DNA from 2 places in the Cohnella hongkongensis genome. Region 1 is predicted to be linked to the other one. Evidence: predicted binding sites of a transcription regulator. Region 1 holds the regulator's gene; the other holds the start of a gene.
What was found. The regulator NrdR, encoded in region 1, represses ribonucleotide reductase genes. The targets are predictions, from matches to a motif close to AACACNATATATNGTGTT.

Region 1 (14,696 bases):
GGTGGTCGAGACGTAGTCGGCTCCCCAGTCGGCGGCCCGCAGCCCTTCCTCGTAAGTCGAGATGTCCGCCATGACCCGCACTCCCGCCTGCTTCAGCCGCTTCAGCACGTCGGCCAGCGGCAGGCCGTCCGGCCGCGGACGGCTCGTTCCGTCGATCGCCACAATATCCGCGCCCGCGCGGTGAACTTCCAGGGCCGCCTCCACCGTCGGCGTAATATACACCTCGAAGCCGGCCGTCTCGCGTTTCACCAGTCCGATGACCGGCAGCCCGATTTCCGTCTTAATAGCCCGAATGTCCGCCGTACCGTTCGCGCGAATACCGATCGCGCCCGATTGGCGGGCCGCTCTGGCCATCGCCACCATATGGTGGCTGCCGTGAAGCGGCTCATGCTCCAGCGCCTGGCAGGACACGACGAGTCCCCGCCCGATCAACTTCGAATTCATAGCTCTCCTCCCTCTGTCGTCAGCCTTTGACCGCTCCGCCGACCAGACCCTTAATAATGAACTGCTGCACGAACAAATAGAGCGTAATAATCGGCAGCGCCACCAGCGCCGCCCCCGCAAACATCTGCGGCCAATTCGTATTGTATTGGCTCTTGAACGCCATCAAGCCGATCGGGAGCGTGCGCATCTCCGGCGAAGACAAATAGACAAGCGGATTAAAGAAATCGTTCCACGAATTGATGGCCACCACAATGACGCAAGTCGCCGTAATCGGCAGCGTTAACGGAAATACGACCTGCATGAAAATCCGGAACGGCCCGCAGCCGTCGATCCATGCCGCCTCTTCGATCTCGGAAGGAACCGTCTTGAAGAAGTTCACATACAGGAAGATCGGCAGCGCCAGTCCCGAAGCGATCTGGATCAACGAAAGCCCCAGATGCGTATTGAGCAGATTCAGCTCCCTCAGGACGAGAAACGCCGGGATCGTCCCCGAGAAAGCCGGCAAAATCAGCCCCATCAGAAAAAAGCTGGACATCGCATCGGACTTGAACCGTTTGCCGTGATGCAAACCATAAGCGGCCAACACCGATACGCCGATCGCCGCCACGGTCGTCATCGCCAGAACGAAGGCGCTGTTGCCGAAATACTTCAGCAAGTTGCCCGTGCGGAACGCTTCGCCGTAATTTTGCCACTGCGGATCGGCGGGGAAGCTGAGCGGGTTGACCGACGTACTCGTCTGCAGCGATACGGAGAACAGCACCGCCATCGGTACGAGCACGATGATCAGAGCAACCGCAAGAACGGCGTACGCCGACACTTTCTGCTTCGTTTTCAATATCTGGCCTCCAATCTGCCCAGCAGGCGCATCTGAATGAAGGTGACAACGATAATCATGACGGACAGAATCATCGCCATCGCCGTGCCGTAGCCCATCTGCGACGTCTTGAACGCGAACTGGTAGATCATGATTCCGAACGTCTGCGTCGAATTCGCCGGTCCGCCCTGCGTCATAATGAACACATGCTCGAACATTTTCATGCAGCCGATAACCGACAGCACCGTATTGACAATGATCGAAGGGAGCAGCAACGGAAGCGTCACCTTGCGGAATTTATGCCAAGGCCCTGCGCCGTCAATGCTCGCGGACTCATAGATTTCGGCGGGAATAGACTGCAGGCCGGCCAGGTAGATCATCATCGAATAGCCGGTATACTGCCACACCATGACGAGAGCAATCCCGTAAATCGCCAGCTTGGGGTCGCCCATCCAGTCGAGCGCCGCCAACGAATGCAAGCCGATCGTATCCAGAAACCTGGGGATAAAGCCGATCATCGGCGCATACATGTAGCTCCAGACGTAACCGATCACAACCGTATTCAGAATGACCGGGAAAAAGATTATGGCGCGCATCCATACGACGCCTTTAAGCTTCAAATCCAGCAATACCGCAAGCAGAATCGAAGCGCTGTGCTGCAGCACAATGACGACCACGGACAGAATCGCCATATTTTTCAGCGCCGTGACGAGCAGCGGGTCGCGAAATACATCGCGGAAATTGTCCAGCCCGACCCAATTGGCCTGGAAGGAAAAACCGTTCCAATCTGTAAAACCGTAATACAGGCCGCTGAAAATCGGACCGGCGAAGAAGAGCAAATACAGCAGCAGCGCCGGAGCGATGAAATACAAATACGTTCTGAAATTGAAGATTTTCATATCGCGCCCCCTTCGGCAAGTGATCCGTTCCGCCGCCCCCAAGGACGGTCGTGAGATTCGGCACAAGCGAAAAGAATAAGCGAAAGACAGGATGTCCGCTTCCGCTTATTCTTTTGTTAGATTCGGATAGCCGCTCGCCTTGCGGGCTTACTTGACGTCTCTATCCTGCGTTGCTTGCAGGGTGCTCAGCAGCTCGGACGTATCGACATCCTGCCCGAGCAAAATACGCTGCAGCATCGGGAACAGCACCGGTTCCATCGAAGTCGTCAAGCTCGGGAAAATCTGCGCCGCATTCGCTTCGATCTGAGGCTGCAGCAGCTCGGCCAGCTTGTTATAGGTCGGCGACGAGCCGCCTTTGACGGTAACGGCCTGCTTCGCCTCGCTGGACCAAATCTGCGCGATTTCCGGCCGGGCGATGAATTCCATGAACAGCTTGATCTCTTCCTGATGCTTGCTCCACGATACGCCGACGAACAGGTTGTCGGATACGAGGTTCGTCACGAGCGGCTCGTCGCCGCGGTTGACCGGAAGAATAAAGGCGCCCAGTTCGAAGTTGGAGAAGCTTTCGTCGAAGTTCTCGCTGAACCCCCACTCGCCCATCGGCCACATCGCCGCTTTGCCATCTTTGAACACTTGGGCGACCTGGTCGTAGCTCAGACCGACCGAGTTTTCCAGCACGTAGCCCTTCTGAACCATTTCAATCATCCCGTCGAACAGTCCGGCGAACTCCGGGTCGGTCCATTTTTTCTCGCCGCTCTCCAATTGCTTGAAGACTTCGGGGTTGTTCTGCTGATACAACCCGAACTGCGAGGTCGTCAGGAATTGGGTTGCCCAAGCATCCTTGCTTCCGATGACGATCGGAGCCGTTCCGTCCGCCTTGATCGCTTCGCTCGCCGCCATCAATTCCTCCCAGTTTTTCGGAATGGACAGGCCCAGCTTGTCGAACAGCGTCTTGTTGTAGAACATGATGATCGGCTGGCTGTTATAAGGAACGCCATACGTCTTGCCGTCTACCGTTCCCAGCTTCACCGCCGCTTCGAGATAATTGTCCAGCCACGGGCTTCCGGTAATGTCCATCAGCGCGCCGACTCTGGAAAACTCGACGACTTGGTTCGGGAACAGCCAAATCAGATCCATGTCAGCTTTGGACGCGATACGCGTGCGCATAATTTCACGAAATTGATCGTAAACTTTGTCGTGTTCGACCGTGATGTAAGGATACTCCTCCTTAAACTTGTCAATGACCGTCTGGCTGATCGGATTCCAGGTCGTCAGCTTCAAAGTGACGGGCTCCTTCTGCGACGCATCTCCGCTTGCTGCCGGCGCAGACGATCCGCCCGAATTGGAAGCGCTGTTTCCGCAAGCGGCGAGCAGCATCATCAAGCTTAACCCGAGCGCTACAAGCGGTGCTAACTTTCTCTTTTTCATAGTCGGCCTCCCCAACATGAGTATTTTCAGGTTAATTGTATACGCTTCATGTCAGGCAAACTACCACAATAACCTGCGATTTCAAACATTAATCTAACATTTTGCAGGCTGCAGCCGTCCGAATTCCGAGAAAAACGCAATTTGATGCGATTTCATTTGTTTATATGCTCTCGCTGATTGCGATACTCCAAAGGCGTGACGCCGACCATGTCTCTGAACAGCTTGCTGAAATAGTGAGGATTCGTGTATCCGATCTCGGCGGCGATTTCGTACACTTTGCGGTTCGTTTCCCTGAGCAGCCGTTTGGCGTATTGAATTTTCTTGGAAGTGACGTATTCTCCGAAGCTCTCCCCGACCTCCTTCACGAACAGCCGGCTGAGGTGACCGGCGCTGACATGAACGGACTCCGCAGTTTTGGCCAGCGAGATTTCCTCCAACAGGTGGGCGTCGACATAATCCATGGCCAGCCTGACGATGCCGCCGATCTTGCCGGATTGCACCGGATAGCTTGCTGCCGCCTCCGCATAGGCTCGGGCCACCTCGTCTCCCCGATGGCAGACCGAGCTGTAGCCGTAAGCGATCGGCACGTTGAGCAGCTTCAGCAGCGCATCCTCCATCCGGCACACGTACGCCTCGACCATTGGCTCGCTTCCGCCGTCCGCCAGCGGCTCGGGCGCGAACCAGACCAGCTCGTTGTCCGGCCTGTCCAGCACAATTCCGCCCCGTTCATGGGCTACATATTCTTCAATGAAATACCGGACGGACATAAGTTTGGTGCGGCTGAACTTGGCCTCGCCCTCCGACTCGCCGACCGTACGAAATAAAACGATGCGAAACCCCGATTCCAGCATGCCCAGATCGGCAGCCTGCCAAGCGGACTCCCAAGCGTCGGGCAGCGGAGAAGCCTCCAGCAGCGTACGCAGAAGCTGCGCCCGCCCGGCTTCCGGATTTGCGCGCTCCGCCGGCTCCAGCTCTTCGAGATTGTGAACCGCCTTCCTCAGCGTATCGGCAATTTCCTCCTCCTCCATCGTCGGCTTGTGCAAGTAATCGACGACTCCGATCCGCACCGCCTCCTGCACGTAAGAGAAATCGTCAAAGCTGCTGAAGAAGATGACCTGAACGCTCTCGTCCTTGAGCTTGATCGCCTTGGCCAGCTCCAGCCCGTCCATCACCGGCATCCGGATATCGGTAATGACGATATGAATTTGTTCCTCCTCGATAATCCGCAGAGCTTCTTCTCCGCTCGAGGCTTCGGCCTTCCAACGGATCCCGAACGACTCCCAATCCATCATATTGCGAAGACCGATCCGCACGATCGTCTCATCCTCCACAACAAGCAAATTCCACATCCGCGTCTCTCCCTTTCGCGTGGTCATCGTTGCTCTTCATGCTCTTCCTCATAAGGCAGATTGATATAGACTTGCGTCCCCTGGCCGATTTCGCTTCTCACCTTGACCCCGTAGGAAGCGCCATAGCGGAAACGAATCCGGTCGCGCACATTGTACAGTCCGATGCTCTGCTCTCCCTCGGCGTTCTCCGCAGCTTCGCCGTTCATTCCGTCCAGCTTGTCCGGCTCCACGCCCCGGCCGTCGTCGATTACCCACAGAAGCAATTGGCGCTTCGCTTTGTCGCACTCGGCGCCGACCTCAATGTTCAGCACGACATCCTTGCCCTTGGAACCGTGAAAAATCGCGTTCTCCACAAGCGGCTGCAAAATCATCGGCGGTACAAGCGCCTTGAACGCGCCGACCTCTATCCGCCAATTCACCTTAAAGCGATTGGCATATCGCAGCTCCATCAGCCTGACGTAATTTCTTAGAAAATCGGTTTCCGCCTCCAAAGTGACTTTGTCCCGATCCAGCTTCATATTGGCATGCAAAAGCTTGTTCAACGACTTGAGCAGCCTGGCGATCCGATCCGCCTGCTGCAGCTCCGCCAGCATTCGGATGGAATGAATCGTGTTGTAGAGAAAATGAGGCGTAATCCGCGCCCGCAGCGCGTTCAGCTCCGCCTCCCGCTTCTGCTCCTCCTTCACCTCGATCGAATGGACCAGCTTGTCGAGCCTGCCGACCATGCGGACATAGCTGATGTACAACTGGCCGATCTCATCGCGGCCCGTCGTGACGTTCGGCGCCGCGAACAGCCCCCGCTCCACGAGCCGCATCGAGCGAATCAGGCCGCGAATCGGCTTGGACAGCCTGCGCGCGAGCAGAATGGATACCAGACTCGCCAGAATGACGAGAATGACGACAAGAGTAACCGTGAAATCTCTAATCTCGTTCGCTTCCTTGAGCAGCTCATTGCGTTCGACCAGCACATAGCTGGTCCAGCCGAGATAGGAGCTGTGCGCCCACACGCCGCTCTTCTCCAGCTCCGTGCCGGCCGCCTCCAGCGTCAGCCATCCCCGGCTCAGCCTGTCCTCCTCGGCTTTGACGCCGCGCAGCGCCGACAGTTGGTCCGCACCGACGGGACTGCTCGAATAAATCAGCTGTCCGTCCTTGTCGGTCACGATGACGTGCATATTTTCCAACCGAACCGAACGTACGATTTTATCGATAAACTCCGGACGAATATCGATGACCATGACCCCGGCCGGGCGAAAATCCTCGTCAACGAGCATTCTGGCCGCCGTAATCGTAGGGAAGGGAGCGCTGTTGAACTGGGTCTCCGTCCTCAGGCTGGAAATGACGACGCCGCCATTGCTGCGGATGGCCTCCTGATACCACTCTTCCTTCTCCGGACTGACGCGCTCGTTGATCGACGAACGGTTGCTTACTCGGTAACCGTAAGTATTTCCGCTCGCGCTGTAGAAAATCAACCCCTCGATCGTGGAGAAGATGGACGGGTAAGTCGCCAGCAGTTCGGCGAATTTCTGCTCCGTATCGATCTCCTGATACCCCCATTGCTCGCGAGGGACGTACGGCTGATTCAATATGCGAAAGATTTCCGGCGTAAAATAAGGAAAAATGCTGAAGCGGTCGACGTCCTCGACTACCCGTTCAATGGCGGCGTTCAATTGTCTGGTAATGACGTCCAAATCCGTAGTCAGCCGCTCCTCCAGCGTATTCACCGACTTAAAGTACGCGATCGTACCGATCGAGACGGAAGGGATAAGCCCGAGCAGAAAAAAAATCAGCAGCAGCTTGCTCTGAAAAGAAACATCATGCCAACGTCTGAACAATGTTGCATCGCCTCGCTTGTCTTTCATGAAGATGTACGTTGTATTATACAACAAAAAAAACTGCCGAATAAATTCGGCAGCGATTTCAAATCCCGTGCTTACTCATCAACGTGTTCAGCTCTTTCAGGAACATGTTAATATCCTTGAATTGGCGGTAAACGGATGCGAAGCGAACGTAGGCGACCTCATCGACCGGATAAATATGCTCCATCAGAAGCTCGCCGATGATTCGGCTCTCGACCTCGGCCGTGGCGGTATTCCGAATCTCCCGCTCCACGTCGGAGACGATGACCTCGAGCTGGCCGACGGAGACCGGCCGTTTCTCGCAAGCTCTCAGCAAGCCGCGCAGCACCTTATCCCGGCTGAATTCCTCGCGGCTCCCGTCCTTCTTGATGACCATCAGCGGCGTTTCCTCGACCGTCTCGAAAGTCGTGAACCGACGGCTGCACTTCTCGCACTCCCGCCGGCGGCGAATCGATTTGTTGTCGTTGGCCGGACGGGAGTCCAGCACCTTCGTTCCGCTGTAATCGCAATAAGGGCATTTCATGTCGTCGATCTCGCCTCCTTCGAATCCGTTAGATTTTCCAAGCCTTCCCTTACATGAACGGTAGAATAAAGCACATAATACAGTTACCAACCGCAAGGAGGTGAACACACATGGCCGGACAAAACAACAACAGCAACCAGCTGCTCGTTCCCCAAGCGAATCAAGGCCTGAATCAACTGAAATATGAAGCGGCCCAGGAGCTTGGCATTGCCATCCCGCAAGACGGTTACCAAGGTAACATGACGACGAAGGACAACGGTTCCATCGGGGGTCACATTACCCGCCGTCTCGTGCAGATCGCCGAGCAACAGCTGGCAGGCCGTTAATCCGACGACGGTTATCGACTGAAGCACTCCATTATCGGGAAGCTTTGAAGCGAAAGAAACGCTTCAGGGCTTCCTTTTCAGATTATAACGTCTCGTATATGTCCTGATACTTCTTATAATAATACAACACACGCTGGACGTAATGTCTAGTCTCTCCATAAGGAATATCGCTAATCGTTTGTTCCCCGCCGTCCCATACGCCCTGTTCGAGCCAGGATCGGACCTTGCCGGGTCCCGCATTGTACGCGGCCAGCGATTTAACCAGATCGCCGCCGAATTGGCGCTGCAGCTCCTTCACATACCACGAGCCCAGGGCGATGCCGGCATTCGCCTGCGTTCCCGCGTCCTTGACGGTAATATCGCCGAAGTCTCCCTGCTTCAGAATCCATTCCGCCGTGTCCGGCATAATCTGCATAATGCCCATCGCTCCCTTTCGGGATACGGCCGTCAGCCTGTAGTTCGACTCGACGCGAATGATCGCCGCGATCAGAAGCGGATCCAGCTCGTAATGTTTCGCGTTTATCTTGATCTCATCCTGGTAAGATATCGGATAAATCCATTTGCCGAGCCAGTCCGACCGTATAAACAGAGCGGCGAGCACGATCAGGACCAGGAAAAGAATAAAGCGTTTGCGTCTTTTCTTCATCCGAACCCCTTTTCCCGCCAGTAACGATTAACCTGCTTCTCCGTCTCCTCCGGCGTCCCGCCGTTATCGATAACGATGTCCGCGAGCCGTTTCTTCTCCTCGATGTCCATTTGGGCGGAGAGCCGCTGATCGGCCTCCTCCCGGGTTAGCCCGTCGCGCCGGATGAGACGCAGCAGCTGCGTCTCTCGAGGCGCATAGACGAGCATCACCTGTTCGAAATGGCTCTCCAGCTTCGATTCGTACAGGAGCGGAACGTCGACGACGACCAGCCTGGCCGGATCGTCCCGCTCATAGCGGGCCATCCGTTCCTTCATGACGGCGCGGATCGCCGGGTGCGTAATCGCTTCTAGCGCTTTGCGCTCTGCCCGGTCCGAGAATACGATGGCCCCGAGCTTCTTGCGGTCGAGGGAGCCGTCCGGCTGCAGCACAGCTTGTCCGAACCGCTCCGCGATGGCATGCAAAGCCGGTTGCCCGGGCTCCACGACTTCCCGGGCGATCCGGTCCAGATCGATCAATATCGCGCCCCGCTCCGTCAGCAGCTTGGCGACCGTGCTTTTGCCGGTGGCGATGCCCCCCGTTAATCCTATATTCATAAGTCCCTCTTCCTAGAGGACGTTCTCCGGAGGAGCTCGCCGTCCTCTACGCAAACAATTTGAATATCCCCATCGCGATCAGAATGATGCCGGGCAGCATCGACAGCTGCTTCACCCAGCGCCAGCGGGAAGCCCACAGGCCGAATCGGGTGCCGAACCAGAGAAACAGCCCGCTGGACGCCGCGATCAGAAGCGCCGTAAGCATCGGAGGAAATCCGACCAGAGCTGCGCCGATTCCGGCTCCGAAAGCGTCCAGCGACAACGCCGTTCCCAGCAGGAACGCCTCGCCGGCGCTGATCGTCCCCGACCGGTCCATATCGGCCGCCGAAGGCGTACGCAAAATTTGGATGATGAATCCGAATATTTTCAGCTCCAGCTTAAGAACGGGAGCGTCCGCAGCCTGATCCGGTATTTCCGTTCCCGCTCTCCCTCTGGCGACGGCGTCCCGCGAATCGCGTTCGCCGCTGCGAACGAACTGAATCAGCGCCCACAAGCCGATGCCGATCAGAATGACCGCTCCGACGGCCGAAGCGCCGTGAGGCGGTATCCATCGCGCCATCGCGACGCCGACCATCATCGAGAGCAGCAGGATCAGACCGGAACAGATCGAAATAATCGCCACGGAGGTTACGGGTATTTTAATTTTCCTGACGCCGTAGGTAACGCCGACGCCGAAGCCGTCCAGACTAACCGCGAAAGACAACAAGAGAAGCGTTGCGACAGGTGCCATCATAACGGATTTCCCCCTGCATGGATGCGATCCCGCGCTTTCGAAATCGAAACCGGGTACTTTCCATCCTATGCAGGCTATCGTGACAATGCCCCGATTCATCCGTCGCTACCGGCTGTCTCCGTCCAGTCTTCGCTTTACGGCATGAGACGCCCGCCGCGTTCCGGCGTCAGCCATCGGCCTCGCTTTCGCTCTTCCCGAACCGCGAGGCGGCTTCTGACAGGTCGGACATACGTGTGTGCCCCGGCCGCCCACGACCGACTTCTCGATCGGACTGCCGCACGCAGGACACGGCTCGCCCGTTCTTCCGTACGCGCGCAAGCCGAACTGAAACAGCCCCATCTCTCCTTGCCCGTTAACGAACGATTTGATCGAGGAGCCCCCGGCCTCCACAGCGGCCGAGAGCGTCGCTACGATCGCGCCGTGAAGCTTCTCCTGCTCCTTCGGCTTCAGCTCGCCTGCGGGGGTCTCCGGATGTATGCCCGCCGCATGCAGCGCCTCGTCCACGTAGATGTTGCCCAAGCCGACGACGACCTCCTGATTGAGCAGCAGCGGCTTAATCTTCGTCGTCCGCCTTGCGAGAGCCCGCTTGAACGCGTCCGGCGTGAAGCCCTCGTCCAGCGGCTCTAGTCCCAGTTTATTCAGCGGAGCGGCGGTCCATTCTTCCCCGGACGCAAACAGGTGCATCGTCCCGAATTGTCGCACGTCCTTGTAACGCAGCTCTTGTCCGTCCGTAAAACGAAACCGCACATGCGTATGAAGCTCGACCGGTTCGTCTGCTCGGTACAAGCCGTAGCGGCCTTCCATCCGAAGATGGGACACCAGCACCAGCCCGTCCAGGACAAGCCGCAGAAATTTCCCTCTCCGCTCCACCGACTGGAACGTTCTTCCTTCCAGCATGGCGGCGAACAGCTGCGGGTCGTCCGGCTTCTGCAGAATACGTGGCAGACTAACGGTCACGCGTTCGATCGTCTTGCCGTTGATCAATTGGTTCAAGGTGCGGCGCACCGTCTCTACTTCGGGTAATTCCGGCATTTCTCTTCCCTCTTTTCCTGCTGACGATTACTTCGCCTCGTACCAGTTGGAGCCGACGCTGACTTCCGCCAGCAGCGGAACGTCCAGCTTCAGCGCGTTCTTCATCGTCTCCGGTACGAGGGCTTTCATCGTATCCAATTCATCCTCCGGCACCTCGAACACCAATTCGTCGTGAACCTGAAGCAGCATCCGGCTTCTCAGCCCGCGAGAGACCAGTTCCTCGCTCATCCGCATCATCGCCAGCTTGATGATGTCCGCCGCCGTCCCCTGGATCGGCGTGTTCATAGCGGTGCGCTCCGCGAACGACCTCAGGTTGAAGTTGGAATGGCGAATTTCCGGCAAGTAACGGCGGCGTTCCAGCAGCGTCGTCACGTAGCCGTCCTTCCTCGCCTGCTCCACAATCTCGGTCATATAGCGGCGCACGCCCGGGAATGCCTGAAAATATTGCTCGATGAAGCTGGCGGCTTCGCCGCGCGTAATATTCAAGTTCTGAGACAAGCCCCAGTCGCTGATGCCGTAGACGATGCCGAAGTTGACGGCCTTCGCCTGACGCCTCATGTTGGCGTCTACCCGGTCCGCCGGCACGCCGAACACGTCCATCGCCGTCTTCGTATGGATGTCCATCTCCTTCAGGAACGCTTCCTTCAGCCCGTCGTCCCCGGAGATGTGCGCGAGCACCCGCAGCTCGATCTGCGAGTAGTCGGCCGCTACGATGGACCAGCCCGGCTCGGACGGCACGAACGCCTTGCGGATCTGACGGCCTTCCTCCAGACGGATCGGAATGTTCTGCAGATTCGGGAACTGGCTCGACAGCCTTCCCGTCGCCGCGATCGTCTGCCGATAGAACGTATGGATCTTGCCCGTCTCGGGCCGAATTTCCTTCAGCAAGCCCTCGATATAGGTCGATTGCAGCTTGGACAGCTGGCGATAGTGCAAAATCAGCCTGACGATCTCGTGATGGGGCTCCAGCTTCTCCAGCACTTCCGCATCCGTCGAATAGCCCGTCTTCGTCTTCTTCACGACGGGGAGCCGAAGCCGCTCGAACAGCACTTCGCCGAGCTGGCGGGTCGAGCCGATGTTGAACTCGAAGCCTGCGCAGGCGTAGATCGCGTCCGTCGTCTCCTCCAGCCGGCGCTGGAACTCCGCGCCCAGCTCCTGGAGCGTCTCCGGGCGAACCTGGATGCCCTGCTTCTCCATGCCCGCCAGCACGACGGACAGAGGCTGCTCCAGCTCATAATACAGCCGGTTCATCCCGAGATTCTCGAGCTGCTCGGCGAGCGGCTCCCGCAGCCGGCGCACCGCGTCGACCTTGGCGGCCAGATGCTTGGCCAACTCGTCCGCCGCCGGGACGCGGAATTTCGCCCCCTTGCCATAGACCGCTTCGTCCGACGGAATCGGCGACAGCCCGTACCGCTGCAGCAGATTGTGCAGCGACGGATCGGCTTCCGTCGGATCGAGCAAATATGCCGCCAGCTGCACGTCGAAGGAATGGCCCTTCAGCTCGATGCCCGAACGGGCCAGCACAAGATCTACGCGGTGCAGGTCATAGCTGATTTTCGGAGCGCCGGCGTCCGCCAGCCATTCCCTGAGACGCGAGGCATCCGGACCGGACAGCTCGCCATACGGAACGACGTAGCAGATCTCCCCGGCCGCGACGGCCAGTCCGATGCCCTCGCTCTGATGGGGATTGTCGCCGGCTGCGTCGACCAGGAAGGCTTCCGCCTCCGCTAACGCGGCGTATAAGCGTTCCCAGCCTTCCTTGGCAACCTGGACGACCTCATAGCGAGAGGCCGTCTCGGCCGTTTGCTGTTCCAGCGCTTCATCCGCCGGCCCCAGGTTCAGCCGTTCGCTAAGCGCTTTGAACTCCAGCTTGCGGAACGCCGAAGCCAGCGCCGACGGCTCGTAGCCCTTCCAGACGACGTCGTCCAGCGTATAGTCGAGCGGAACCTCGCGATAGATCGTGGCCAGCTCCTTGCTCATTCTCGCGCTGTCCCGATTCGATTCGATGTTCTCGCGGAGCTTGCCCTTGATTTCCTCGACATGCTCCAACACGCCCTCGACGGTGCCGAATTCGTGCAGCAGCTTCAGCGCCGTCTTCTCTCCAACGCCGGGGATGCCCGGGATGTTGTCGCTGGCGTCTCCCATCAGCCCTTTCAGATCGATGATCTGCGCGGGCGTCAATCCGTACTTCTCGGCAATGCCCTCCGGCGTGAACCGCTCGACTTCGCTGACGCCCTTGCGCGTAATCCAGACGCTGACCTGTTCGGTCGTCAGCTGCAGCATATCCTTGTCTCCGGAGACGATAATAGCGGTCTTCCCTTGCTCCTCCGCCTGCCGGGCCATCGTGCCGATAATGTCGTCCGCCTCGTAGCCGGCCAGCTCGTATTGGGAGATCGAGAACGCTTGCAGCAGTTCCTTCAGCAGCGGAAACTGCTCCGACAGCTCGGGGGGCGTCTTCTGCCTCCCCCCCTTATATTCCGAATAGCCTTCATGCCGGAAGGTGATCTTGCCCGCGTCGAAGGCGACCAGCACATGACTCGGCTTCTCCTCTTCCAGCACCTTCAGGAGCATCGTCGTAAAGCCCAGCACGGCGTTCGTATGCAGTCCGTTGCTGCTCGTCAGCGGAGGCAGCGCGTAAAACGCGCGATTGATAATGCTGTTTCCGTCAATTAAGACCAGCTTGTCCCTTTCCTTATCCTTCCCCATTCCCGTTCGTCCACCTCGCCGACTTTGTCATAGCACCATCATAACATAATTGCGGAACGGGCCGCACCCCGGAGGTTGTTTCCGCTGTCCTCTCTCAAGCCCAAAAAAAGAGAGCCTCCCCGAGTCCTTTAGACTTTGGGGATGGCTCCCAGATTCGCGGCCGCGGGAACTTCGCTCGGCCTTCCGATCAAATAACCCTGCGCGAAATCGAAGCCCATGGCGCGCAGCAGCCGGAGCTCCTCCGGCCGTTCGATTCCTTCCGCGACGGTTCTGATGTTCATCTTCTTGGCGAAACGGACGAACGTGCGGAGCATATGCTTCTTCATCTCGTCCTTGTCGGCCAGGCGGACGAGCGAACGATCCACCTTAATATAATCGGGACTCAGCTCCACGATCGACTGCAGGGAGGAGTAACCCGCGCCGGCGTCGTCGATCGCGATCTCGTACCCTTGACTGCGATAGTGAGCCAGTATTTTTTTCGCCGCTTCGAAATCGTCGATCGAGCTTCGCTCCGTCAGCTCAAACACGACCTGTCCGGGGTACATGCCTTTATCGCTCAGCCAGCGCACCGTCTGTCCGGATACGAAGTGGGGATCGTTAATAATGCTCATCGTCACGTTGATGAAAATTTTCTGGACGGACCCGAGCGACGGAGAGTGCCGGATGGCCGTCTCTCTTGCCAGGCGATCGAGCGCAAGAGCCATCTGGCTTTTCTCGGCGAATCTGAACAGGGAGAGCGGCCCGTCAAACAGGCTGCCTTCCGGACATCTCGTCAAAGCCTCGTAGCCGAATACTTTCCCGTCCCCGAGCCGTATGATCGGCTGGTAGACGCTCTTGATGCTGCTCTCCGCAAGCAGCCGCTCCAACTCGCAGCGCAGCTCCCAATCCCGCTGTCCGCTGAGCGACTCGCGGATCCGTTCCGTCGCCTTCACGACGCCGTTATAGACGACGTCCTTGACGCGCTCCGCCGTTAGCCCTTGCAAGCTGGCGTAACCGATTCCCCGCTCCTTCTGGCTGGAAGTCAGCGGCGTCTGTCCGGCCCTCCCGACCGACTCCGCTGCAATCGCCTCCCGAACCCGCTTGGCCATCGCCCGCAAATACAAGTCTCCCTCGTCCTCCCGCACGGAGGAGGGCAGTCCGGCATAGAGCCACAGATGGCCAGACACCTCGTCGCCGAACCATAGATCGCTTCGATTCATCGATCGGGCAAGCCAGCCGTCCCATTCAAAGCCCTCTTGCCTGAACTTGGAGGCGAGCCCGCCGCTCCACTCCGATAGATCAATGCCGATAATCCCGACAGAAGGATGATGTTCGATTCGATCGATGAGTTGTTCTATGCCGAACCAT
Region 2 (14,696 bases), 220 kb from region 1:
CTCCCTGCTTGTCTGTCTGCACGGAGCGGTCGCTTGGCATCTGCATGGCTTCCTCCAGGCAAGTTCTCAGCAGCTCCAGCTCTTCCCCCGTCAGCATATCGTCGACTTTGACAAATCCGTTTTCCCGGTAAAAATCAATATGGTCCTGCGTTATTGGCGTTGTCGTCATTCGTTGTTCCTCCTCGCGGTAGTATGCCTTCATCATACAATCGCCGGAGACAGACGGGGATGGAGAGACTTCCGCTTTTTTTGTAAAAAAGTCGAAACTAAGCTTTCCTTATAAAACGCAACTTGGGAAGTGATATACTTGTAAAAAACGGCATGGGTCGAAAGGAGGGAGCCGAGTTGGCTTTGTCTACGCGAGTCGATTACAAAACGATCTCGCCGTACGTCCGTTTCGTGCACGAGATCGTCATACCGGCGGGAGCGCTGAATTCGGAGCGGTTCATCTACGACCACGAATTTATTTATGTCGTGAAGGGAACGGGCACGCTTCGCATTGAAGACCGAATTCACCGGATGGAGCCCGGCGATCTGCTTTACATTCGTCCGCGCCGGACGAACGAGATGCAAGTCTCGGCGAATGAGCCGATGCATTGCTTCGCCGTGCATTTCGATTACGTGTTTCTCGGGGAAGCGGCTGAATTTTCGCCTTATGCGGTTTATTTGGGGAGGAAATCGGAGGAAACGCCGGATTCGAGCTGGCTTCATGCCCGGCCCGATGCGGAGCTGGTCGATATGGACATTCCGGAGCGGATCAAGCCGGCGCGGGTTCACGATTTTTTCGATGCGTTCAGGGAGCTGTGCCGCCATTTCGAGGAGACGCGATCCGACGCGCAGATTTGGCTGAAGGCGTCCATGCTCAAGCTGATCGGGCTGATCCACGGGGAATTGACGACGGAGGACGGGATTCGGATCAGCCACTCCCATGCGGACCTGATGCTCGACGCCATCCAGTATATGAAGGAAAGCTATGCGAAGCCGATCGATCTGAAGAAGCTGGCGGCAAGAGCGAACCTGTCCCCGAAATATTTCGGAACGCTGTTCAAACAAGCGGCCGGAGTTTCCGTCTCCCAATACTTGACGGGAATCCGGATCGGAGAGGCCAAGCGGCTGCTCAGGGAGAACCGCCATACGATCGAAGAAATCGCCGAGAAGGTCGGCATCGGAGATCTGTATTACTTCAGCAAGCTGTTTAAGAAAGCCGAAGGCCTGTCTCCGAAGCGCTATGCGGATTCCTTGCGCTGGCTCGCCTCCAAGTCCGAATAATGGCAGACGGAGACAAAGCCCGCCGTCCCGACTCGCGCGTCGAGACGGTTCCGGAACGGCGGGGAAGCTCGTTGTCGTCCGTTAGCACCAGCCGGCGCGCAAGATGATTACCAAGAGGACGAAGAGCACAAGTGCGAAAGCCGCGGCTCCCGCCACTCCGCCTTTAGGACCGCATACATCACCTGCAACAGGATATCCCATATCTATCACCACCTTGCGGTTTGATTATGACAGTTGTCACGTATGTAGCTTATGTAGGGAGAAGATTACGGTCCGTACATTTACCCATGTTGGCAAAAACAGGCTCCAGCACATGCGGGATGCTTCCGGCTGGGCGTTATGCCGCCCCTGCGGCGAAGGATTTCCTGCTTATGGCTGGCGTGCCGCCGATCCTCATCGCATATTTTGACCGGCCTCGGACACCTTATTAGGGCATTCAAATTGTCTAAGGAGGGGTTTAGGTTTGAACAAGATGGCGGCTAGTTTGGCTCTGGGTACGTGTATCGCGTTGGCGAGCGTAAGTCCCGCATTTGCGGAGCATACGACCGCGGGCACGGGCACAGCCGGAGACAGCAGAACGTTAAACGGCGCGTCGGTACCGGCGAGAACGTACTATCCGAATGCGGGCAGAACGGATAGCATGCCGCTGGATCGCACCACTGACGGAACTTATGGCGGTTATAATACGAATGGCACCTTCGGCATGAACGGCACGAACGGAACGTACGGCGCGTACGATACGAACCGAATGAACACTTATCGTCCGCTCAACAACAATACGAACAACACGACGAACGTGAGAGCCCGCGCGAACGACAACACGGTCAGAAGAATGGACACGACGCCGGCCAGAACGGGATTCAGCTGGGGATGGCTCGGTCTGCTCGGCCTGTTCGGATTGGCCGGCATGCGCAGCCGGAATCGCGAAGACGCCCGGTAACCGATACGAGGACTGTTGGACGATCCCCGCAGGCTGCCCGCAAGCCTGGCGGGGATCATTGTCATAGATCGGCCCATGACGCCGGTAATAAGGAGCGAAGGAAACATGAGGAGATTCGTTCTCTGTGCCGTGATCTGCGGATGCTTTGCATTTTTCCCGGCCGGAACGTTAACTGCGAAAGCGCCGGAATCCGTGCAGTCACCGGCTCTGCAGCGCCAGATCGCCGTCGTGATCGACGATTTCGGCAACGGGATGAAGGGCACGGAGCAGATGCTGAACTTGCCGATTCCTTTGACGGTCGCGGTCATGCCCTTCCTGCCGACGACGAAGAAGGATGCGGAAGCGGCCCACCGTCTCGGACACGACGTCATCGTGCACCTGCCGATGGAGCCGGTCAAGGGGCAGCGAAGCTGGCTCGGTCCCGGCGCGATTACGACGGACTTGACCGATGAAGAAATTCGCCGACGGGTAGAGGCGGCGATCGCGGACGTGCCGTATGCGGTCGGGATGAACAACCATATGGGGTCGAAGGCCACGGCCGACAAACGGGTCATGAGAATCGTCCTTCAAGTGTGCAAGGAAAAAGGACTGATTTTTCTCGACAGCCGGACTTCCTATCGAACCGTCGTTCCGGCGGTGGCGAAGGAGGTTGGGATTACGACTCTCCATAATGACGTATTCCTCGACGACGTCTATACGCGGCATCATGTAATGAAGCAGATTGCGGAAGTGAAGAAGCGGCTGGCTGCCAATGAAAGCTGCATCGTCATCGGTCATGTCGGACCGTCCGGCCTGTCGACTTCGGACGCGCTTCGAGCCGCCATACCCGAACTGAAGGGGAAGGCGGCATTTGTGCCGATCACCCGTCTTCTGCCGCTTCCCGAGCCTTTCGCCGCTCAAGGGCTGCACAATCGATAGGCGATAATCCCGTTGGCGATCGCTGCGGCAATGCGGTTCTGTCCGGGAATCGAGGTCAGCATCGCCCGATCCCCCGGGTCGCTCAGAAAGGCCGTCTCGACGATGACGCTCGGCACCTGAACGCGATTCAGCAAGTAATACTGGTTCGCCACCTGCGGCAGCCTGAATCTGTTTTGCTGGTTGTTCAGGCTGTCCTGGATGAATTTGGCCAGCATCGCGCTGCGACCTTCCGGCTGATGAATGACGAGAGGCCCTCTTTTCTTCCCTTTCGGCGACCAGTTCACATGAATGCTCACGAACAGATTCGCGCCGATCTCGTCGGACAGCCCCCGCCTCTGAGAGAGATCGCGCCGGTGGCGCGAGCGCGTCAGATGCCAGCGATTGTCGTCGCTAAGCGCGTAATCCCCGGTGCGGTTGAGGATAACCTTCAATCCTTTGGCGCGAAGAAGCAGGTACAGCTTCCTTGAGATGTCCAGGTTGATATCCTTCTCGAGAACGCCGTTCCAGTGGGTTCCGCCGTCGATGCCGCCGTGCCCGGCATCGATGAGCACGTCGGCGGTCGGAAGCGCTCGTTTGACGCTAGGCGGCTCGTAGGCTTCGGCCGCGGACGAGTTTGCGCCCGCGAGCCACAAGCTGCCGGCAATGATGAACAGACTAAGGCTTAATCGCAAATTTGTTCTCCTCCGTTTCTCATTGCGAAGCTCCGCTCTATAGCGTGACACAAATTGCCGTTGGCCATGCAAGACGGTTGGACGCTTTCCGAAACGGGCATGCTAGTAGCAAGGAGGCGAGGACGTATGGATGGATCAGAATATCTGAAGTACGTGACGGAGCGGGTCGTCAGCTATATGGACCGTCCGAAGGAAGAGAAGCCGGAGAAGCCGGCAGGGAAGATCAAGGAGCCTTGGCTGACCAAGTGGTTCGGCGTTGCGCCGATCGGACTTCGGATATGGTGGGGAAGCCGGGCGCTGAGAAAAAACAAAACGCGCCAGGAGGCGGCGCGTTCTGCGAATTCTTCCGCGAATTAGCGATAAAAAAGGCCGTCGGGCAGCAACAAATCAAGCGGGATGAAGCGCGTTCCCGCCATGTCCAGGGCGATGTCGACACGACCGCTCGACCAGCGCAGGTAGCCGATCACCGGAGCCGCATACAGCATCGCGTCCCCGAACGGCTCCGTTACATAACGCAGAGGCTTTCCTTCATCGAGACGCTTCTGCAGCTTTCGGGCGTCTTTCGCGGGGAAGGGCGCCTCTTTGACGAGCCATGGCAGCTTGTCGTAGGGATCGAACGTCTCGTTCAGCCGAAGCGTCTCCGGCGCGGAGGCTTCGGCGATTCCAGCGCCGGGACTGCTTTTCCCGAACAAGGAGCGCCATTGCGGACCGTTGACGGGAAGCTGCTCCGCCGTCTTGGCGTCCAGCCAATAAGTATGCCCCCCGACAGCTACTTCCCATGCGGCGGCGAACGGGTGGACGTAGTGCCTGACGGCGGTCAAGCGGCCAAGCTCCCCGTCCGAGGCGAGGCCGCTGTCGATCAGCGAGCGATGGAGCCGGTCGGCAGAGTAGAGAGAATAGGGGCCCGTTCCGTACTCGCCCAGCCGGAACGAGCCGTCGATGACGGCATGCACCACCATGTAGCCGATATCGCGCCCTTCCTTCGTAAACAGGACCAGCCAGCTATGCGTTCCGGGTCCGAGCGCCGAGATTTGAGAATCGGCGGTGAGCCAGTCGCGGAACGGCGTCTGCTCGGACAGAGACGTGACCCAGCTCTCGACCTGGCGCTCCAGCTTGGAGGGCGGCTCGTCCGACGGTCCTGCTGCGGTCTCCGCCGCCGATGGGGACAGAGCCGCGCTCGACCACACCAGTGCCGCAATGGCGACGGTGGCCGCCAGCCGTAGGCTTGTCCTTCTGCGGCTGGCGGCACGGCTTGTTCGATACATCATTTGATCACCTGCTGTTCATTGGAATCAGGTTGGGCGGCGCTTGTCGACTTCATTGTATCCGACCGGCGCCGCCGAAGGTGTTGGAACGTGTCAGCCTGCGCCGGTCAGGAGGGTTCTATTTTTGCCGATTGGCGGCGTTTCGTCGCTTAATCGATGCCCGGCAGGTGGAATATGCCGCAATTGAGAACGGAAACGCTAACGCGCGGTCTGTACTGCCAATCGATCTCGTCCTCCCGCTGCTTGAATCTGGCGGTCATCGCATCCTTCTGCTCCCGCTGGTCCGGATGGTTCATCTGCTCCAGCATCGGAACATAATATTGCCGAATTCGCTCCAGCTCGTCCTGCCTGCGCGCTTCGGCCTCTGCGGCCCAGGAGAAATCGGCGGCGCGGAGTCTTCGTTCGAGCGCCGACTCCAGCTGGACCATTCCTTTTTTTAAGGAGAGACCGTTCTTCAGCAGATGGACGTTGGCCGGAAGCTTGGGCGTCAGCCTCCGGTCCTTCAGCTTGTCCATGAACTTCTCATCGATCACGCCCGTTGCGAGCGATATGCCCCACGAGTACAATTCTTCGCGCTTCATGTCGCATTCGTAGCCGACTTTGAAGTTCGCGCCCAGCCATGCGGTATAAGGCTGCGACGCGAGCGGGCCGAGACGGCCGCGAGGGGGCTCCTCGAACAGCGTGACGCAGCGCCCGGACTGCTGGACGATGCCGAATAGCTGGTGAAGCCGCCGCGATCCGAAGTAGACGTCTTCCTGAATGACCCTTCCGGATTCGGTCATGACGTAGGATACCGGAGAGGCGTTCATCCGATCGGACATCGCCGGATTCTCGAACGACCACCGGTAGGTCATCGTCTCCGGAGGGGTTCCGGTTCGGTCGACGAAGCTCCAGTAATAAGGCCTGTTCGACAGCGCCCGGTCCGCGTCCGGGGACAGCTTGACCGTAACCCCGACAGGGGTTTTCTCGATAAAATGGCAGTTTTTCGACTCCAGATAGGAGACGACGAAGCGGTGAACCTGTTTCGAATTCATGTCGCGTTCTCCAATTGTCTCCGTTTTTTCGTCTCGAGCAGCGTGTCCCCGAGCCCGTCGATTTTTTTTCGCAGCTCTTCGCCGTCCTCCGTCTCCAGCACCAGCCGGGCGAGCCGGCGCTCCAGCGAGTCTTCCTGCTCGAACTGCTGAATAATCTCGTCCAGCTCTCCGATGACAAGCTCGAACATGTTAATCTTCTCGTGCAGAAGACGAACGATATGCTCCTCGATCGTTCCAAGCGTGCACAGATTAAAGATCTGCACATCCTCCGTCTGCCCGAGCCGGTGCACCCGCCCGATCCGCTGCTCGACTCGCATCGGGTTCCAGGGCAGGTCGAAGTTGATGACGTGATGGCAGAATTGCAGATTAATGCCCTCTCCGCCGGCTTCGGTGGCAACCATCACCTGCGCCCGCCTGCGGAACAGCTCCATCATCCAATCTTTCTTGCCCCGGTTCATTCCGCCGCGGTAAGGCACGGCGGCCAGATCGTGCTCCTTAAAGAACTTCAGCAAGTATTCCTGGGTCGCCCGGTATTCTGTAAAGATGATCGCCTTGTCGTTCAGGCTTCGGACGAGCTCCATCGCCTTCTCGGCTTTCGTATTCGATTTGATCCGCTTGATCAGCTCGACGAGCTCCCAGATTCGGGCGCGCAGCGGAGAATCCTCGGCCGTCTTCTTGAACAGATTGATCAGCGTGAGGAACACGGCGTCCCGGCTGGAGCAGACCTCGCGCTGAAGGGTGACGAGAGACAGCATGCTGGCCATATCCCCGCTCTCCGAGGCGGCGTGCCTGCGCACATATTCGGTCACTCCTTCGTAGAGCGCCATCTCTTCCGGAGACAGGCGGAGCGGAACGTTCGTCACGACCCGCTTCGTAAATTCGACGCCCCCGTCGCTGCGGCGATTGCGGATCATCACTTGGCCCAGCGCTTCCTGCAGCCTGGATTCGTTCTTGGGCACGCGCCGGTCGGCTACGAAGTTCGCGGCGAAGTCGCCTTCGCCGCCGAGCTGGCCGGGCTTCAGCAGGGTGATCAGGTTGTACAGCTCGGACAGGTCGTTCTGAACGGGCGTGGCGGTGAGCAGCAGACAGTATTTCTTGCGAAGCTCGTTCACGAATTGATAGTTGCCTGTCCGCTTGTTCTTCAGCTTGTGGGCTTCGTCCACGATAATCAGGTCGTATTCGCTGTCGAGCAGCGTCTCGCGGTGAGGGGGGCGCTTGGCCGTATCCATGGAGGCGACGACAATGTCGTTGTCCCAAGAATAAGCCTTGCGCTGGGCGACGGCCGGGATGTCGAATTTGCCGTTCAGCTCGCGCACCCACTGCAGCACGAGGGAGGCGGGCACAAGCACGAGCGCTTTTTTCACCAGTCCGCGAATCAGGTATTCCTTAAGAATCAAGCCGGCTTCGATCGTCTTGCCGAGGCCGACCTCGTCGGCGAGAATGGCGCGTCCTCTCATCTCGTGCAGCACGCGTCGGGCGGTGTCGATCTGGTGAGGCATCGGCTCGAAATGCGGCAGCAGCGACAGGCACCTCAGCGCGTGGAAGTCGGTGACGAGATTCGCCTCTTCGGCTTCCAGAGCGAGCTGGTACAGCGACCAGTCGTCCCAGGGACCGTTGCGTTCGACCCGCTGCTCCAAGTCCTCGAATGCGCCGCGGTCGACGTGCATCTCCACGAGCGGATGCAGCTTGCGGGGGGCGGCATCGGTTGGAATAGACATATTCATCTGCAGTCCTCCTAGGCGATCTCGCGGGTATCCACTTTCTAGTATGAGCAATCGGGCGCGATTCAAACCCGTTCGCTCCTTCGGGGCGAGGAGACTGCGCGGAGTCGTCCCGCTGCTGCGGCCCGCTGGCGCGGCGGCGATAGGCGATCGTTGAGAGATTCGCTGCCGTCCGCGGTCGGTCAAGTCGAGTCAGGGGAAGCCGGGGAATCAGGGCGCGTCGGGCATTGGCGTCAAGTTCAAATTTATGGTCTTTTCGTCTATAGAAATACTAGATGTAGGAGAGTATAATGGTGATTACGCACAATATATTGTACAATTTACATATGGTTAACGGTTGTCTCCATCTTAATTGCGCATGCGTTGTGCCTTATCTATTATGCTTGCCGGGAGAGTGATCGCAGTGACAACGATGCAGGGGAAACGCCTCGAAGGGCTGAGCGAGAAAATATTTCTGGACCGCTACGCCTGGAAAAATGCGAATACGAACGAGACCAAGGCAGGAGACGTCGTGCTCGTGCTGACGAAGGACGATCCGAAGTTCCCTACCAAGGACGTCGGGGAAGTCGTGGCGCGCGACGGGAAAAACGTGACCGTCAAGCTGAGGAACGGAGAGCTCGTGGAATCGACCGTCGAGAAGCTGACGCTGACGATCGAGAAAACGCCGGAGGAAATGTGGACAAGGCTCGCGAACGCGATGGCTTCGGTCGAGGAAACGCCGGAGAAGCAGAAGGACTGGGCGGAGAAGTTTCGCTGGCTGCTTGACGACTGGAAGCTCGTTCCCGGCGGACGGATCGCGGCCGGAGCGGGAGCGAGCGAGGAGCTGACGCTGTTCAACTGCTACGTCATTCCGTCTCCTCACGACAGCCGGGGCGGCATTATGCAGACGCTGTCGGAGATGACCGAGATTATGGCGCGCGGAGGCGGCGTCGGCATCAACTTGAGCTCGCTTCGGCCGCGGCGGTCGATCGTTAAGGGCGTGAACGGCTCCTCCAGCGGGGCAGTCTCCTGGGGCGGCCTGTTCAGCTACACGACCGGGTTGATCGAGCAGGGAGGAAGCCGCCGGGGGGCGCTGATGCTGATGATCAACGACTGGCATCCCGACGTGGAGGATTTCATCACCGTTAAGCAGACGATGGGGCAGGTGACCAACGCCAATCTCTCCGTCTGCGTCAGCAACGCGTTCATGAAGGCGGTCAAGGAGGACTCGGATTGGGAGCTGGTGTTCCCGGATTCGGCGGACCCCGAGTACGATGTGCTCTGGGACGGCGATCTGGAGAAGTGGAAGAAGCGCGGCAAGAGCGTCGTACATTACCGCACCGTACGGGCCCGCGACGTATGGAATACCATCATCGAGAGCGCCTGGAAGTCTGCGGAGCCCGGCGTCGTATTCATGGAATATTACAACCAGATGTCCAACAGCTGGTACTTTAATCCGATTATTTGTACGAATCCGTGCGGGGAACAAGGCTTGCCCGCATGGGGCGTCTGCAATCTGTCCGCCATCAATCTGTCGAAGTTTTACGATTCGGAGAAGCATGACGTCGCCTGGGACGAACTGTCCCGCGTCGTCCGGTACTCCACGCGCTTCCTGGACAACGTCATCGACAAGACGCCGTACCATTTTCCCGAGAATCAGAAAAACCAGCAGAACGAACGCCGCGTCGGACTCGGCACGATGGGGCTGGCCGAGCTGATGATCCGTCTGGAAGTCCGTTACGGAAGCCCGGAAAGTCTGGAGTTTCTGGATAAGCTGTACGGCTTTATCGCTCGCGAAGCTTACTTGGCGTCGACGGAGATCGCTGCGGAGAAGGGGTCGTTCCCGGCGTTCGAAGCGGACAAATTTCTGCAGAGCGGATTTATGAAAAATATGGTCGACACGTATCCGGAAGTCGGGGAAGCGGTGCTGAAGCGCGGCATGCGCAACGTTACGGTCATCACCCAGGCGCCGACCGGCTCCACCGGAACGATGGTCGGCACGTCCACCGGCATTGAGCCGTATTTCGCGTTCGAATTTTACCGTCAAAGCCGGCTGGGCTTCGACAAGCAGCTGGTTCCGATCGCTCAGGAGTGGCAGGATGCGCATCCGGGCGAGGAGCTGCCGGAGTGGTTCGTGACGGCGATGGATCTGTCCGCCAAGGACCATATCCGGGCGCAGGCCGCGATTCAGCGTTGGGTCGACAGCTCGATCTCCAAGACGGCCAACTGTCCGTCGGACTTTACCGTGGAAGAGACGGCCGAGCTGTACGAGCTCGCGTTCGAGCTGGGCTGCAAGGGCGTTACGATCTACCGCGACGGCAGCCGCGACGTGCAGGTGCTGCGCACCGCCAAGGACGAGAAGAAGAAAGAGGAGAAGCCGGAAGCGGCTCCGGCTGCGGCTGCGGAGGCCGAAGCGAATCCGGCGGCGACGCTGGATACCGCTCTTAACGCAAGCGTCACGCCGCAGCAAAGGCAGGCGTTCGACAAGCAGTACAAGAGCCGTCCGAAAATTCTTCGCGGCGCAACCTACAAATTCAATACGCCGTTCGGCATGGCCTACATTACGGTCAACGACATGGACGGCACGCCGGGGGAAATCTTCCTCAACGTCGGCAAGGCCGGCTCGGACGTATTCGCGATGGCGGAGGCGCTCGGCCGCGTCTGCTCGCTGTTCCTGCGTTACGGGGATCACGGCGACAAGATCCAGCTGCTCGTGAAGCATCTGAAGGGCATCGGAGGCTCCGGCGCCGTCGGCTTCGGTCCGAATCGCGTCGAATCGATCGCCGACGCCGTCGCCCAGGCGCTTGAGACGCACGCCGGTCTCTCGTCGGAGCACGAGCAGGCGGCCGCTTCTGAAGCGCTGTCCGCATCCGCCGGCTACGCCGCCGAGAAGCCGACAGCCGCATATACGTCGAAGGATCTGTGCCCTTCCTGCGGCTCGGCGTCGCTGCTGAACGTGGAAGGCTGCAAAACCTGCGGCAACTGCGGATACAGCAAGTGTTCGTAAGACGAAACGAGACGCGCTGGCGGGTGAAGCAGCCGCGTCGGGAAGCTTGCGTCTCGACACGGTCGAGCTGCTGCGGCACGCGAGACCGGAGCATATGGGACCTTTCGCTGCCTAAGCTCTTCCTCTGCTCGTAAGCAAGCCAAAACGCCTTCGGCGTCCTCTAGACGCAGAATCTCGTTTTTGTCACCACCTAGAAAGAAGGGACCCCTCCACATCGGACGGGTCCCTTCTTCTTTAGGTTAAGGCTTGGCGGTTCCGCTGATCTCTCGAAGCCTCCAGGTGTTTTTTCCCGAAAGGGATCATATACTCCTTCTGAATAGGAATCTGACTTGGAGGTGGGACGGATGGAGGGGCCGTTGTTCGAGCATCGGTTCTGGCTGCAAATTATGGGCGACCATGCTCGCATGATTTTGAACGTGCTGGCTCCGCGGGAGCAAGCGGACATTCGAAGCGCGGAGCAGTACGCGCAGACGTTCGATCGACTGCTGGAGGAGGCCCGCCGGCCCGATGCCGGCGCTATGCTGGCTTCGCTGAACGAGCAGGCGATGCAGGAGGTGACGAAGTTTCGGGCGTTTAAGCTCAGCCTGCTGGAGAGGCTGCTGCTTGGCAAGGTGAGGATCGGCTTTACGCCTTCTTTTCTCAATCATATGGTGAACGAGCTGGAGGAATATGTGCGCATACTGGACGCGCTGCTGAAGGGGAAGCCGGTGCCGGTCTTCCATCCGCTGCATCACGATCTGCTGTGGCTTCAGGACGCCATTGGCCATGCCGCAGGCCTTGGCGCGGATATGGATCTGGTCGAGAAGAATCGGATCAAGCAGAGCATGAAGTTCGAGAAGCAGTTCCAGGCGCTCTACCTCAAGGCGGTGGAGATGGCGGGGTATATGCGCACGCAGCTGACCGACTTTCCGGCCTTCCGCAAGTTCCACAGCGATATCGATCTGGAGATGCGCGTGTTCATGCACTTCCTGCAGGAGCTGGAGGAGATGCAGCTGACGGCCGAGATGCTGGACCGGATCAGCCCGTTAATTCCGGATCATATGTACCGGGAGGAATGCTATTATTTGACGAAGCTAGCCCAGAGCGGAATGGTGCCGCAGCCGTCCTGCGATCCCGCCCGCCCGAGAGTGGCCGATTGATCGCCCCGTCATTCGGGAGCTCGGCCGTAACGAAGGAGCTCCTCTGACGTTGCCGGAACGCCTTTCTCTGTCCGAAGGACGGCGAGGGGCGTTTTTGCTTGGTGATTCAGAAGTATAAAATACGCTATCCTGATCTGAATCCCCTCCGACATAAACGTTATCTCGCCGGTCCCAAGGACGGCGTAAGCCGTTTATGCTTGGAAAAAAAGATTGCGATTTCTTGAAGAGGCTTTTATGATAGTAATTGAATTAATAAAAACGATAGTCGATTAATAAAAACATTAACTATTGGAGAGTGAACTCAGCGATGACTAACCGAATCGTCATTCACGCAGACCGGACGAAAGGCACGATCGACCGGAACATCTACGGGCATTTCTCCGAGCATCTCGGACGCTGCGTCTACGAAGGGCTATGGGTCGGGGAGGATTCTCCCATTCCGAACACGGAAGGGATTCGCAACGACGTGCTGCAGGCGTTAAGGAAGATGAAAATCCCCGTGCTGAGATGGCCGGGAGGGTGCTTCGCGGACGAGTACCACTGGAAGGATGGGGTGGGTCCGAGAGAAGGCCGCAAGCGGATGGTCAACACGCATTGGGGCGGCGTTGTCGAGAACAACCACTTCGGTACCCACGAGTTCATGAAGCTGTGCGAGCTGCTGGAATGCGAGCCGTACATTAACGGCAACGTGGGCAGCGGCACCGTGCAGGAAATGTCCGAATGGGTCGAGTATATGACCTTCGACGGAGTATCGCCGATGGCCGAATGGCGCAAGGCCAACGGCCGGGAGCAGCCCTGGAAGGTGAAATACTTCGGCGTCGGCAACGAGAACTGGGGCTGCGGGGGCAATATGCGTCCGGAATACTACGCGGACCTGTATCGTCAATTCCAAACCTATGTCCGCAGCTACGGGGACAACCGCATTCACAAGATTGCATGCGGGCCCAGCGAGGGCGACTACTACTGGATGGAAACGCTGATGAAGCAGGCCCATCGCTGGATGGATTCCATCACGCTGCACTACTACACCGTCCCGGGCGTATGGTCGCATAAAGGCGCCGCGACCGGATTCCCCGAATCCGAATGGGCGATAACGCTGCGCAAGGCGATGCACATGGAGGAACTGATCTCCCGCCATTCCGCGATCATGGACCAGTACGACCCGGACAAGCGCATCGGCCTGATCGTGGACGAGTGGGGCACATGGTACGATGTCGAGCCGGGAACGAATCCGGGCTTTCTATATCAGCAGAATACGATTCGGGACGCGTTGGTGGCGGGAATTACGCTGCACATCTTCCATCGGCACTGCGACCGCGTTCGGATGGCGAATATCGCCCAGCTCGTCAACGTGCTGCAGGCCGTCGTGCTGACCGAAGGCGAACGGATGCTGCTGACGCCGACCTATCACGTGTTCGATCTGTTCCAGGTTCACCAGGACGCGGAGCTGCTGGATATGCACGAGTCCGTTCGGACGATCGGAGGCGAGGACGCTCTGCCGCAAATTTCAGCTTCCGCCTCCCGGGACGCGGAAGGCCGCATTCATCTCAGCTTGTGCAACCTGGATCACCGGTCGAACGCCAGCTTGGAAGTCGAGCTGCGAGGATGGGCCGGCGCAGAGGTGAACGTCTCCGGATCGATTCTGTCCTCCGACGCCACGGACGGCCACAATACGTTCGATCGGCCGGATCGCGTTGCGCCCGTCGCCTATACGGACTTCGCCGTCTCCGGCTCGCAGCTGCGGGCGAATCTGCCGCCGATGTCCGTAGCCGTTCTGGAGTTGACCGCCGCCGGACGATGAGGCCGGGGCAAGAGGCGGGCCGCGGCTGCAAGGGCTGCGGGGAGGAGTATCGGGTCATCGAGGAGCGAATAGACAAGCTGCTTGCTGCCCCGATGTTTCTCCCGGACAGCGGCGCTTGCGTGCCCGAAGACGTCTATGAAGCTCGGCTGAGCTTGTGCCGCGCTTGCCCGAAGCTGATCGGAGATCAGACGTGCGCGCTGTGCGGATGCTTCGTAAGAATCGCCGCGAAGCTTAAGGACAGAAGCTGCCCCGCGCCGGGCGGAGCCGGCTGGCCAGCCTATGGGGACGGGGGCTCGGTTCCGCCCCGCGAGCATACGCAGCCGTTCGGGCGAAAGGGAGACACGGAGAGCCGAAGCCAACGATACGACCGCAGATGACGAAGCGGCAGTCAAGAACGCCTTGACTGCCGCTTTTCGCGTTCGGAGGAGGCGTCCGGGCCGGTTTTTTCCGGCCCGGACGCGACAGATTCGCCGGTAAGCGGTTGTACAGATTGACCAAGTGCAGGAAAGTCAGATTCGTTCACGCCTCCAATCCCCGAAAAGATCAACGATGCCACGGATTTTCACTATACCGAGAGGCGCCGCTCTTCTATATTGGATTCAGGCAGGGGACAAACCGCGGGCCGCCGACCGGAAAGAACCGGAATCGACCGCGGTCAACCGGAGGAAAGAGGGGGAACAAGATCAAAGCGAAATCAAGAGCGCTCTGGCGCGAGCTGTACAAAAATCGGATATTATTCCTCATGCTGCTTCCCGTGCTCGTCTACTTTCTCATTAACAACTATGCGCCGATGATCGGAATTTATTACGCGTTCGTGCAGTTCGAATTCAATACAAGCCTGTTCCAGATGAACTTCGTCGGGTTGAAAAACTTTGAATTTCTATGGAAGTCCGGAAAGCTGCTCGAGCTGACCGTGAATACGATCGGATACAATCTGGCATTCATCCTTCTG

Region 2: a site for NrdR is predicted at 8,119-8,136, ahead of ACFO3S_RS00405 (adenosylcobalamin-dependent ribonucleoside-diphosphate reductase). Genes of this name have one in related genera too.

What each region holds. Positions count from the first base shown of each region.
Region 1 covers NZ_JBHSEP010000001.1:305,380-320,075, forward strand. The annotation lists gene ACFO3S_RS01380 (N-acetylmannosamine-6-phosphate 2-epimerase) at 1-444, opposite strand, end outside; gene ACFO3S_RS01385 (carbohydrate ABC transporter permease) at 464-1,279, opposite strand; gene ACFO3S_RS01390 (carbohydrate ABC transporter permease) at 1,276-2,157, opposite strand; gene ACFO3S_RS01395 (ABC transporter substrate-binding protein) at 2,305-3,585, opposite strand; gene ACFO3S_RS01400 (response regulator transcription factor) at 3,738-4,934, opposite strand; gene ACFO3S_RS01405 (cache domain-containing sensor histidine kinase) at 4,958-6,766, opposite strand; gene nrdR (transcriptional regulator NrdR) at 6,852-7,313, opposite strand; gene ACFO3S_RS01415 (small, acid-soluble spore protein, alpha/beta type) at 7,424-7,639, shown strand; gene ACFO3S_RS01420 (lytic transglycosylase domain-containing protein) at 7,722-8,285, opposite strand; gene coaE (dephospho-CoA kinase) at 8,282-8,878, opposite strand; gene ytaF (sporulation membrane protein YtaF) at 8,925-9,608, opposite strand; gene mutM (DNA-formamidopyrimidine glycosylase) at 9,717-10,643, opposite strand; gene polA (DNA polymerase I) at 10,671-13,349, opposite strand; gene ACFO3S_RS01445 (EAL domain-containing protein) at 13,478-14,696, opposite strand, start outside.
Region 2 covers NZ_JBHSEP010000001.1:85,595-100,290, reverse strand. The annotation lists gene ACFO3S_RS00450 (phytanoyl-CoA dioxygenase family protein) at 1-169, opposite strand, end outside; gene ACFO3S_RS00445 (helix-turn-helix domain-containing protein) at 346-1,269, shown strand; gene ACFO3S_RS00440 (WGxxGxxG family protein) at 1,742-2,209, shown strand; gene ACFO3S_RS00435 (divergent polysaccharide deacetylase family protein) at 2,315-3,127, shown strand; gene ACFO3S_RS00430 (N-acetylmuramoyl-L-alanine amidase) at 3,106-3,798, opposite strand; gene ACFO3S_RS00425 (YqzE family protein) at 3,925-4,155, shown strand; gene ACFO3S_RS00420 (hypothetical protein) at 4,152-5,066, opposite strand; gene ACFO3S_RS00415 (YqhG family protein) at 5,213-6,097, opposite strand; gene ACFO3S_RS00410 (DEAD/DEAH box helicase) at 6,094-7,821, opposite strand; gene ACFO3S_RS00405 (adenosylcobalamin-dependent ribonucleoside-diphosphate reductase) at 8,231-10,804, shown strand; gene ACFO3S_RS00400 (DUF2935 domain-containing protein) at 11,149-11,943, shown strand; gene ACFO3S_RS00395 (alpha-N-arabinofuranosidase) at 12,251-13,744, shown strand; gene ACFO3S_RS00390 (DUF6171 family protein) at 13,741-14,121, shown strand; gene ACFO3S_RS00385 (ABC transporter permease) at 14,487-14,696, shown strand, end outside.